Saccharobesus litoralis: one gene and its partner. The protein of the gene in region 1 interacts with the protein of each later gene in a pairwise test. Links are inferred from orthologs where the notes say so. Each region holds a gene or a part of one and is shown on either strand. Other genes may lie near its edges.

The links.
Region 2: the proteins of C2869_RS09465 (region 1) and C2869_RS00375 interact in binary tests that used the Escherichia coli proteins (3 or more experiments, as listed by UniProt). The link is inferred for Saccharobesus litoralis from one-to-one orthologs.

The regions. Positions count from the first base shown.
Region 1 is NZ_CP026604.1:2,687,178-2,693,385, forward strand. Bases 2,158-5,127 are described here. They hold C2869_RS09465 (glutamate-5-semialdehyde dehydrogenase), read left to right. Parts: upstream 2,158-3,002; coding sequence 3,003-4,253; downstream 4,254-5,127. Other genes in these bases: proB (glutamate 5-kinase), read left to right, coding at 2,158-2,923. Outside these bases: C2869_RS09455 (M13 family metallopeptidase), read left to right, coding at 1-1,768; more of proB, read left to right, coding at 1,823-2,157; C2869_RS09470 (helix-turn-helix domain-containing protein), read left to right, coding at 5,152-5,334; C2869_RS09475 (TolC family protein), read left to right, coding at 5,705-6,208. UniProt on the Escherichia coli protein: Catalyzes the NADPH-dependent reduction of L-glutamate 5-phosphate into L-glutamate 5-semialdehyde and phosphate. The product spontaneously undergoes cyclization to form 1-pyrroline-5-carboxylate.
Region 2 is NZ_CP026604.1:87,031-93,186, forward strand. The notes cover bases 2,670-5,587. They hold C2869_RS00375 (LytR/AlgR family response regulator transcription factor), read left to right. Parts: upstream 2,670-3,678; coding sequence 3,679-4,497; downstream 4,498-5,587. Other genes in these bases: C2869_RS00370 (sensor histidine kinase), read left to right, coding at 2,670-3,669; C2869_RS00380 (YciK family oxidoreductase), read right to left, coding at 4,587-5,327; C2869_RS00385 (ElyC/SanA/YdcF family protein), read right to left, coding at 5,449-5,587. Also shown: C2869_RS00355 (chorismate mutase), read right to left, coding at 1-92; C2869_RS00360 (M61 family metallopeptidase), read right to left, coding at 186-1,952; C2869_RS00365 (Mpo1 family 2-hydroxy fatty acid dioxygenase), read left to right, coding at 2,005-2,493; more of C2869_RS00370, read left to right, coding at 2,593-2,669; more of C2869_RS00385, read right to left, coding at 5,588-6,156. UniProt on the Escherichia coli protein: Member of the two-component regulatory system BtsS/BtsR, which is part of a nutrient-sensing regulatory network composed of BtsS/BtsR, the low-affinity pyruvate signaling system YpdA/YpdB and their respective target proteins, BtsT and YhjX.

The DNA of each region.
Region 1 (6,208 bases):
TGAGGCTGCAATTGGCTCTGAGCAAAAAAAGCTAGGTGACTTTTATAACGCTTATATGGATCTTGCCACAGCTGAACGCAAAGGTATCGCACCTATTCAACAAGAATTAACAGCGATCCAAAAAGTCACTAACCACACACAGTTAACTCTGGTTTTTGCTTTACTTGATAAAAGTGGCGTTAAAACGCCATTTGGTTGGTATGTCAATAATGATGCTAAGCAATCAACCGTTAATGCCTTATATGTGCTGCAATCGGGTTTGGGTATGCCTGATAGGGATTACTATCTAAAAGATGCCGACAAGTTTAATAAAATTCGCCAATCGTACTTAACTTATGTTCAAGATATGTTGGTTTCAGCTAATTATAACCAAACTGGCCAAGCTGAATTGGCAGCGCAGCAAGTTATTGAACTTGAAACCAAGTTAGCGCAAGTGCAGTGGACTCGAGTGCAAAGCCGCAATGCTGACAAACGTTATAACAAGCTGGAAAAAGCACAGCTAAACAAATTGCTCGGCGCCAACTTCGACTGGAATCTATTTGCCGAGCAAGTTGGTTTTGCCCATGCTGATACGGTAATAGTCGCCCAGCCATCATTCTTTGAAGGGGTTGGCCAGTTACTTATCTCAGAGTCAATCGAAGTGTGGCAAGCGTACTTAACTTTTCATGTGATAAATAGCAAAGCCAAGCTACTGAATAAAGATTTGGTCGATCGCCATTTTGCTTTTCATAGCAAGGTGATTAGCGGCATAGAGCAACAAAAGCCAAGATGGAAAAAAGCGGTCGACAGTGCTGATGATGTTTTAGGCGAAATGGTAGGTAAGTTGTACGTAGAAAAACACTTTAAACCTGAAGCCAAGCAAAGAATGCAAGAGTTAGTGGCTAATCTAATCCAAGCATTTGATTCGTCGATTGATAATCTAGCTTGGATGTCACCAGCCACTAAGCAGGCGGCCAAGCTTAAATTAAGCAAATTCACCCCGAAGATTGGCTACCCGGATAAATGGAAAGACTACTCCAATTTAACCATTAAAGCCGATGATTTAGTCGGTAACTTTGTGCGTTACAACCAATGGCTAACCCAAGAATACGTGTCACGCATAGGTAAGCCTGTCGATCGCAGCGAATGGTTTATGACACCGCAAACCGTTAACGCTTATTTTAATCCCGTTAATAACGAAATCGTGTTTCCAGCCGCCATATTGCAACCGCCATTTTTTAATTTAGAAGCTGAAGACGCAGTTAACTATGGGGCGATTGGCGCGGTTATCGGTCATGAAATCGGTCATGGATTTGATGATCAAGGTGCCAAATATAATGGTGATGGTAATTTACAAAATTGGTGGAGCCAAAACGACCTAAACGAATTTCAAGCCAGAGGCAGAACTTTAGTCGAACAGTTTAACGGCTATAAGCCATTTCGAGATGTTAGAGTTAATGGCAAACTCACCTTAGGTGAAAATATTGGTGATCTAGGTGGTTTAACCGTCGCATTAAAAGCTTATCTGCTCTCGTTGAATGGTAAGCCGGCACCTGAAATTGATGGCTTTAGTGGCACGCAACGTTTCTTTATGGGCTGGGGGCAAATTTGGCGTCGTTTATACCGTGAACCTGAGTTACGTCGTCGTTTAGTTACCGATCCGCATTCGCCAAGCGAATATCGAGTTAAAGGCATCGTGCCTAATATCCCAGAGTTTTATCAAGCTTTTGACGTTAAAGCCGGTGATGGTATGTATATAGCGCCAGAAAATAGAGTGAAAATATGGTAGCAACCTATATAATTACCGCCCTTTGGCGTTATTAGGTATTTGGAACATTCTGTTATGGCTTCGGTAGATTGGCATAGAGCCGTCATAAAAGTAGGTAGTGCATTAATTTCACCCAATGGTGATGGCTGTAGTGGCCAGTACCTGTTGCCAATTGCGCGTTATATTTCAGAGTGTCGTCAACAAGGCAAAGAAGTTATTTTAGTTTCAAGTGGTAGCGTGGCGGCCGGCCGTAGTTTGATAGCGCATGGCGACACACCATTGTTGGCCGAGAAACAAGCCATGGCCGCCGTTGGTCAAACGCTAATGATGGCCAATTGGCAGCGCTTTTTTGATTTTCCTTGTGCGCAAATTTTGGTGACCCACGGCGATCTGGCTGATCGCGAACGCTACCTCAATATACAAAATACCATCCGCACTTTGTTAGACAATGGCATTTTACCAATCGTAAACGAGAACGACTCGGTAACTACCAAAGAATTAAAAGTCGGCGACAATGATAATTTGGGCGCATTAGTGGCGCTCGTGTCTAGTGCTGACATGCTCATGATTTGCAGTGACATTGATGGTTTGTTTAACAAAGACCCGCGCTCTAACCCTGATGCAACTTTAATTCCCGTCGTTGAGAAAGTCGATGAAAGCATCTATAGCCTAGCCGGCGGCACATCAAACAAACTGGCTACGGGTGGTATGCGCACTAAAATAGAAGCGGCTGAAAAAGCAACGGTTGAAGGCATAAACACACTGATTGTGAATGGTACGAAAAGCCGAGTATTTGATGATCTACTTGCCGAGGTTGATACCGGCACGTTATTTAAGCGCCAAGCGTCACCGAAAAAAGCCCGTAAACATTGGTTACAGCATGGCCTAAAAAGCAAGGGACAAATTGTAGTTGATGCTGGTGCACAGTCGGCGTTACAGAAAAAGGGCGCATCATTATTGAGTATTGGTGTGACAGCGGTAACAGGTGATTTCCATAAAGGCGACGCCTTAGAAATCGTTAGCCTTGATGGTAAACTCATTGCCAAAGGTATAGGTCAGTACCACAGCAATGAATTGCAGCAAATAAAAGGCCAGCAAAGCCATAAAATAATTGATATTTTAGGTTATTGCCCAAGTGATGTGGTGATCCATCGCGATGACTTAGTGGTTTTATAGTGACCGATGCACTTTAGTTACTGAGCAGAGTTAAATAAAATGTTGGTTTATCAACCAGCGATAGGAACAGGATTAAAATATGAGTTTTTCAATTGCCGAAATGGCAAAAGCAGCGCGTAAAGCCTCTTTCAGTGTGGCTAATTTAAATCAGCAACAAAAGAATGATGCGCTAGAAGCCATGGCGCAGAAGCTGATTGAGCGCACTGAGCTGATTTTAGCGGAAAACGAAAAAGACTTAATCGCAGGTAAAGATAATGGCCTGACTGATGCCATGATAGATCGTTTGCGCTTAACGCCAGCTCGTATTGAAGATTTAGCAGGCGCACTACGCGAAGTGGCACAGTTGCCTGATCCAGTGGGGCGGATCTCTAACGTTAATATTCGTCCTAATGGTATTCGCGTAGGTAAAATGCGCATTCCATTAGGCGTTATTGCCATGATTTATGAATCGCGTCCTAATGTAACAGCAGAAGCCGCCGCGCTTTGTTTAAAATCAGGTAATGTTGCGCTATTGCGTGGTGGTAAAGAAGCTTTGTTTTCAAACTTAGTTATCGCTAAGTGTTTGCATGAAGCGTTAGAAGAACAAAATATCGATCCTAATGCGATTTGTGTCGTGCCAGATCCTGATCGCGCTGTAATGAATGAATTAATGACGTTATCCGATGATGTCGATTTAATTATCCCTCGTGGCGGTGAAGGTTTGATCCGCTTTGTGACAGAGAATAGTCGTATTCCGGTTATTCAGCATTTTAAAGGCGTTTGTCATTTATATGTTGATAGCACGGCTGATACTAATATGGCGTTAGAGCTGCTGCTCAATGGTAAAACGCAGCGTACCGGCGTATGTAACGCATTGGAAACCTTATTAGTCGACAAAGCCATTGCCGAGCAGTTTTTACCATTAGCGGCGAAAGCCCTAGCTGAAAAAAATGTAAAAATTCATGCTTGTGAACAAAGTATTGGCTATTTTGAGGGCGCTGAAGCGGCAACCGAAGCTGATTGGGATGCAGAGTATTTAGCCTTAGAAATTGCAGTACGCGTAGTTGATGACTTTGATGCGGCGATTAGTCATTTAGAAGTTTACAGCTCGGGCCATACGGAAGTTATCTGTACCCAAAACTATGCTAAAGCTAACGAATTTACCCGCCGAGTTAACTCAGCTGTTGTCATGGTGAATGCGTCTAGTCGCTTTTCTGATGGTGGTCAATTAGGTTTAGGGGCTGAAATTGGTATTTCAACGTCTAAGTTACATGCCTATGGACCTATGGGGTTAGAAAGCTTGACGACTGAAAAGTTTGTTGTGCAAGGGGATGGTCAAATCCGCGACTAATCTTACTATAGTCTTCTCGCTCAGGCCTTATGGTTCATTGTCAGCGCTTACTCGCCCCAATCACATAGTAGAGCATATGCTCATGGGGTCTCGAAGCTTGACGGCTTTGCCTACATGGATGTAGGTACTTAGGTTTCGTCTGGAACTAGAAACCTGCCCCTAAAACCTGATCGCTTTGACTATATTTAGTATGTTGCTTGCTGGGCTTATTGGGCCAGCAAGCATTACTGTTTTTTTGTAATTATTCAGCGTAATACATTTGCTAACGTTGAATACGGTAAATAATCAACCGACTTTTGTCGAAAATAACCATTTAAAAATATCAAGTTTGGTAGGCGAGCATTTATGCTTGCAGAGCCTGCAAACCTAATTACTAAAAGAACAAAATAAGCAAAAGTAGGGAGCTCACAAACCAAGTCTCGCCAATAATACAACCTAATTCACCTATAATAAGGCTAATTGTGTTGTAAATTATAGTCTTCTCGCTCAGGCCTTATGGTTCATTGTCAGCGCTTACACTCCCCAATCACATAATAGAGCATATGCTCATGGGGATTCGAAGCTTGACGGCTTTGCCTACATGGATGTAGGTACTTAGGTTTCGTCTGGAACTAGAAACCTGCCCCTAAAACCTGATCGCTTTGACTATATAAATAAGCAGAAGTCCGTAGTTTGAGATGCTCAATAGTTGCGTTTCTTTTTCAAATCCCTTTTCTCATTTTTCTTTTATCATTGACTTCCTTAGCTAAAATTTAAATTCAGTGCCTGCAAGTTTCGCTTTGCTATCTAAAAATTGTTATCTTTTTGTTGGTTTTTTGCGACAAGTTCTTTTCATGTTGCGCTTTTTGGTCTTTAATTGAGAATTATTCCTTTAATAAAATAACAAATGGGGACGAATATGAGCCTGATGAGTGTATCAGAAGTAGCTGAGTTTCTAGGAATTCAAGAGATCCGTGTAGAGCGTTTGGAGCGAGAAAGCTTGTTAGTCGCTTCAGATAAAGATGGTGAAGGTAAGCCTTTATTTAAAAAAGAAGATGTTGAGCGCTATAAAGTATTTGCCGAGCGCATCGGTGGTATTTAGCGCCAATAATGCTTTGAACAGCTGCAGTCTTAAAGTGGTGTTATTGGAATATTTTGATTAGGTTCACTTTTTGTACTGCAGCGCTTAATTTATACAACCTTAATTTCCTTTCTTTTAGTTTTCCTCAATTTATTCCCTAACTTTTATAACTAAAGTCTATTGATAATGGTTTTGCTATTGCAATGGGTTTATAAGCTTCCTTTTAGTTTTCGCAATTTTATTCCCTAACTTTTATAACTAAAGTCTATTGATAATGGTTTTGCTATCGCAATGAATTTATAAGCTTTTTTTGAGGTTTTCCCAAAAAATGAACTAGCCTTAATGTACGGCTAGTTACGTTGTCGGCCAGAAATTAAACTGAGGTATTGGCTTGGCTGGGATTATCTATTTATTAAAACGTTATATTGGTTTTTTAACGCTGTTGCTATTGTTAGCCTGCAGTCATAAGCCGCCAATTACGGTACATGATAAATTGTCGGTGCCAGCCGATTGGCAGCAACGCAGTGAGTTAACCCAAGCAAGTTTGACCACGGAACAAGCAAGGTTAAACAATAGTTACCAGCTAAAGCATTTACCTTGGTTGTCGCAATTAATTGGAGCTGAGTCGGCGAACTTTGTATTAACTGGGGTTAATCAGCAGCAGGACTTATCTAATCGATTAGCAGCCATTCAGCAAGCTGAGTTCGCCATTGATATTCAAGATGCGAGCTTTTTCCCTTCACTGAATGCTTCTTTTGGCCTTGCGGCTAAAAATGATGGAGTTAAACAATATGACCTTGGCTTATCATCAGGGTTACCGCTTGATATCTGGGGTAAATTGTCTGAGCAAAGTCGACAAAGTGTTATTGACTGGCAAAGCAAAGTTATTGCCTAT
Region 2 (6,156 bases), 2.6 Mb from region 1 along the record:
CGACGTCTGGCTAACAAACGTAGTAAGTCTTCATCAAGTTGAGTAATTTCTACTCTCAGGGCGCTTAAATCTATCTTTTCTTGGTCTGCCATTCTTGTTCTGCTTTAATTCTTTTCATTTAGCTGGTACGGAGTTTAAAAAATGCCGCTCGACTGTCAAGTTCGGCTCGGTCTAACGACTAACTTTTAGTTATTCACCGATACGCGTTTTAACCACTTTTCAGCCGCTTCATTGTTATTTATTTTCAGTTCTAGTTTGTGTTGGCGCGTATTTGGCACCACAAAATTTAACTCAATGAGTTCGTCTCGACGAAAAACGTGCAGGGAAATATTTTGCTCAACGTAGATATTGAGTAATTCGTTTAACTGTTTTTCATCAGTCACTTTTAGACCAGCTACAGCCACTAGTTCATCTTGGGCACTTAATCCTGCTGCAACAAGTGGACTATCATCTAACACAGATTGCACAAACAACTTGTCTTGTTTAGATTGCCAGTTAATACCTAAGTCTATATATGTGCTAGTCGGATCAGCTTGCCAGATATAGTCTATACCAAAGTGCTGTAAATATTCGTTAATAGGCAAATCCTTGGTGCCCTCAACCCATTCTAGCCAAAGGGGTTCTATATCTAACCCTGCTACGCTTTTAACTTTATCAATAAAGTCTGAATATTGGGTGCCGCTTTTTCCGTTTTTATAGTCTTGCCAATAAGCTTGCATGATCGCTTGCAAGTTACATTGCTGTTGCGTTTCACGCCGAATGTGTAAATCAAGGCATAATGCAATAACAAAGCCTTTTATATAGTAGCTTACAATGGCATTGCGGGCGTTTTCATCTTGTTTATAAAACTTAGTCCAAGCGTCAAAACTGGAGTCAGCCACACTTTGCTTAAAACGCCCCGGCGCGTTAAGAAGCCGCTGTATTGCTTTGGATATGGTTGATAAATATTGATTGGCCGAAATGAGTTCAACCTGATTTAAAGACCAATCATCAACATATGAGGTAATGCCCTCATAAAACCATAATTGCTTGCTATAGGTTTCAGAACCTAGGTTGGGATCCACAAATTCTAGTGGTTTTAAACGTTTTACATTCCACGTATGAAAGTATTCGTGGCTGCATAGGCTAAGAAAAGTTTGGTAATTTTCGCTTATTTCGCCACTAGGCGTTGCATTGGTCGGCAACGTATTGCGACTGCAAAGTAAAGCAGTTGAATTTAAATGTTCTAAACCGCCAAATCCATCACCAACAACGTTAACCATAAACCAGTACTCATCAACAGGACAAGTATCTGCAAAATAGTCAATGTGATGTTGGCAAATCGGCGTGAGATCGTTAGCTATTCTATCTAAATCAGCGTTGTGCCGCCCAGATATGACAACATGGTGTGGGATCCCCGACACATGAAAAGTGACAGTCGAAAAATCAGCCATTTCTACTGGGTAATCCAGTAGCTCTAAGTAATTTAGCGCTTTAAATTGCCCAAAGTCCCATGATTTTCCTGATAAACGGCTTAAGCCTGTTGCAAGTTGCCAATTGGGCTTGCACTCAGGCTGGCTTATCGTGACATACTGCTCGTTATCGGCAAACTCTTCTACTTTTAGGAATAGGCTTGTGCCGTTGAAAAAACCGCGTTGTCCATCAAGGTAGGCGGTTCGTACTGAGGTGTCGTAGGCATAGACGCGGTAATTTACGCGATACCCTTGATGATTATTGTCGACAAGCCAAGTTTGTTTATCAAGCCGTTTAAAACCTAGTGGCTGGTCATTTAAGTCGCTAAAACTTATATCGACAATGTTTTTACAAAAGTCTCTAACCATGTAACTGCCCGGGATCCAACTGGGCAATGACAATAAACTTTTTGCTTGAGAAGATGTCTCGACAGTTAGCTCAACGAAAAAATAGTGATTATTGGGTTGAGGTAGTGTGATTTTAAAATGCGGAAATCCCATTTTAGGCTTAACCTTAAGTAACTGGTTTTAATCTAGTTATTATGACGAAAAAATGCAGAGAAAACTTGATATTTTGTTAGATGAATATGAAGAAAGTCATCTTCACCCGACTAATCGAATGATTCATAACCTAGCTGTGCCGTTAATTTACATGTCAATCATTGGGCTATTGGCTGAAATTCAATGGTCTATCCCAGAATTACATTTTGCCAGTTTGTTTAGCATAAAGGTGATAACACCGGTTTGGTTTGCTCTTGTATTGGGTTTGATTTGGTATGTTCGACACTCTTTAGCCATTTTTGCATTAATGCTTTGCGCTTCGTTGCCCCCCATTATATGCCATCTTTTATACTCTATGCAGTTTCAATTGTACTTAATTCAAATATGGGGAGCTGTTTTTGTGTTAGCGTGGATTGCGCAGTTTTATGGGCATAAACTTGAAGGGAAAAAACCGGCTTTTTTACGTGATATTTTTTTCTTGTTGGTCGGACCTGCATGGGTGTGTAAAAAGATTTTGCTGAAACTGGGGTTAACATATTGAGATGAATAACCAAGATTTTTTGACTGAAAGCCGAGTATTAAGGCTTTAGCTAAGGTAGAGTAGCGCCTTTAATCGCGAAAAATTAATTGAGAATATAGTTTGATTTGCAAAAAAAAGTGTCATGCTTTTTTTGACGACCGAGAAAACCTGTTTTGGTTTTTGCAAACAGCGGGCTGGGTTGGTTACTGTTTAGTTCATTACCTAGGCTCATTGTTACATGAGATGCGGGATATTTTCTGGGTGGTGATCGTACTGAGTGCGGGTGCCGGCTGGTTTTTAACCTTACCTTTGCGTTATGTATTTCGCCGCGTATGGAACGCCAACCCTTGGCGTATTGTGTTAACTATTTTAGCCAGCTCTTATTTTGTCGGTCTTATATGGGCCGTGGTTAAAAACTTTTGGTATTGGGAAATATATAAGTACGGTTACCGGCCGGATGTATGGATCCATTATTTTAGTAACGCAACATGGTCGTTTTACAATGTATTGTGTTGGTCAGGCTTGTACTTTGGTATTAAATATTATCAGTTGTTGCAACATGAGCGGCAAAAAGCCTTACAAGCCAATACGATGGCTCATCAGGCACAACTTAAAATGCTGCGCTATCAGTTAAATCCCCATTTTTTGTTTAATACGTTAAATGCAATATCCACCTTAGTACTTATCGAAGAAAATAAAACTGCCAATAACATGGTAACGCGCTTGAGTGACTTTTTGCGCTATTCGCTAGATAGCGACCCAATTAAAAAAGTTGAACTTTCTCAAGAAATAAAAGCCTTAAAACTGTATTTGGATATTGAAAAAGTTAGATTTGAAGATCGTCTTAAAGTTCAATGGGATATAGAAGACGAGTGCTGTGCAGCATTGGTACCTAGCCTATTGCTGCAACCTTTAATCGAAAACTCAATTAAGTATGCTATCTCTAAAATGGTTAACGGTGGGACGATCGATATAAAAGCGCGACGCTTTGGAGCCGATTTGTTACTCGAAATTAGCGATAACGGCCCAGGGGCCGATGTTAAAGACGGTAAATTGGTCCGTGAAGGTGGAGTAGGTATCCCGAATATTCGTGACCGCCTCCAATCTCTTTATGACCAAAACCATGCGTTTGAAATAGCCAACAATTTACCAACAGGGATTAAAGTTAATATTCGCATCCCGTTTGAAGTGGCCTAAGGATAAAAAATGAAAACAATAAAAACGATACTCGTAGATGATGAACCATTAGCTCGAAAAGGATTGAGTATACGCTTACAAGCATTTTCAGATATTGATTTACAAGCTGAATGCGCTAATGGGATTGAGGCCTTAGCTGCCGTAAAAGAGTTTGAACCCGACTTAATGTTTTTGGATATTCAAATGCCTGAAATTAATGGTTTTGAATTATTGCAAAAGCTAGAAGAGTTAGACCAACCTTTGCCTTTAGTCGTATTTGTCACGGCGTTTGATCACTATGCGTTAAAGGCGTTTGAAGTACACGCATTAGATTATTTGTTAAAGCCGCTAGATGACGAACGATTAAAGGAAACCATGGATAAAGTTCGTGGCTATATTGAACAACAGAATGACGCGCAGCAAAAAGCCAATTTGGTGCGGTTAGTGTCAGAAGTTACGGGTGAAAATAGTGATGAAATCTTAAAGCAACTTGCCGAAGGTGTCCCACTTAAAACTCGTAAATATTCAGACGTAATTGCCATTAAAGATGGTGGTGAGATAACGCGGGTTAAATTGCGTGATGTTGTGTGGATCGACGCTGCTGGCGATTATATGTGTGTTCACGAAGGTGAAAAAACCCATATCATGCGTAAAACGATGAAAGAGTTAGAAGCCGAATTGGATCCTAATCTTTTTATCCGTATTCATCGTTCTGCCATGATTAACATTCATCAAGTTGTCAAACTCTACACTCATGAAAATGGCGACTATTACGTAGTGTTACACAACGAAAAAGAGTTGAAAGTGAGTCGAAGTTATCGAGATCGGATCAAGCAAGCAATACGATAATTGCTATGGCAATATTGGCGCAAACGCTAAATTTTACAAGGCCTGCTAGTTTAGATAATTAGCAGGCCTTTTTAATTTATTAACGAGATTTATTTAGGTTGTGCATCTAACGCTTGTGTAGTTTTAGTATAAACATCAGACATGAGCTGTACGTATAATGGCATCAAATCGGCGGGTTGTTTTAATGTATTTGGATCTTCTGCTGGATAAGCCTTAGCTCGCATACGTGTTGCGGTAGCGCCTGGGTTGATTGAATTAAATTTAATTGGATGAAATTCAAACTCATCTGCAAAAACTTGCATCATACCTTCAGTAGCAAATTTAGATACAGAATAGGCACCCCAATAGGCTCTTCCTTTGCGACCCACACTAGAGCTAGTGAAAATAACAGAAGGCTTTTCAGCTAACTTTAAGGCAGGAATAAGCGCTTTGGTCATCATAAATTGGCTGGTTACGTTGACTTGCATGACTTCATTCCACATATCCAGCGGATACTGATCAATTGGCATAATTCCACCTAACGCGCTAGCGTTATGTAGCAAGCCATCGAGTCGACCAAATTGTGAGATGATGGTGTTGGCCATATCAATGTAGTTTTGCTCAGTGGCGCCTTTTAAATCGAGTGGAATAATGGCTGGTTGTTTATAACCAGCTTTTTCTATCTCGTCGTAAGTTTGTTCTAATTTTTTCGTTGTTTTGCCAAGCAGGATAACCTCAGCACCATGTTGGGCATAGGCAAAAGCGGCGGCTTTACCTATGCCTGCACCTGCGCCGGTTACCAATATCACTTTGCCTTCTAGGCAGTTCGTTTCATTAACGATATCTTGCATGTTTTCTCAAATTCATTGTTTTGGTTAAGCTAAAGAGATAGCTGCTTATGTATAGGAATTTTACCTGAATTTCAGTTAAATAGGCTAATCTGTTTTTGATTTAGCGCAGCTTAGTGTAACGCTAGTATTTTATTTTTTGGTAAATCAAACCTAAGTGTTCGTATATAAGCCGCTCTGATTGTTCAAGCCAAAACGCACTAGGCTTAAGCTGATACCAATAATAGTTGTCAAGATCAGTGTATAAGTGGCGGGTTGGATTGGGTATCACACGTAATCCAGCTTGCTTGAATTCGTTAACTGAGCGGGCCATGTGACTCGCCTCAGTGACTAAAATAAAGTCTGAATTGTCAAAGTGTTGCTTAATAACACGGGCTTCCTCGGCTGTGTCTTTTGGGGATTCAAATACATGTATGCGTGACGGTTTTATGCCGAGTTGTAAAGCCAGTTCACTATTCATTTTGGCATTACTTATAGGGTGATTACCGGAATAGCCGGTAAATATTAAATCTAATTCAGGATATTTTAATGCTAAACGAACGCCTTCGACTGTTCTCGCTAATGAGCAATGTGCCAGTTGACTGGTGATTGGCATAGGTTCAATATTTTTATGGCCACAACCCAATACTATAATGGCATTAGGGCGAGTGGTGATGTCACTCATGTATTCAGTATCTAGTGTATACATGTGCCGCGACTCTAAGGTTTGTAGAAGCCCGTTAGTCAAAAAGGGCATAGTCGTAACCATCAGTAAAATTAAACCTGCTAAATTTAGGCTTATCGCTAGTTTTTTACGTTTGGTTAGAATAAATAACAAAGAGGCCGCTAAAAT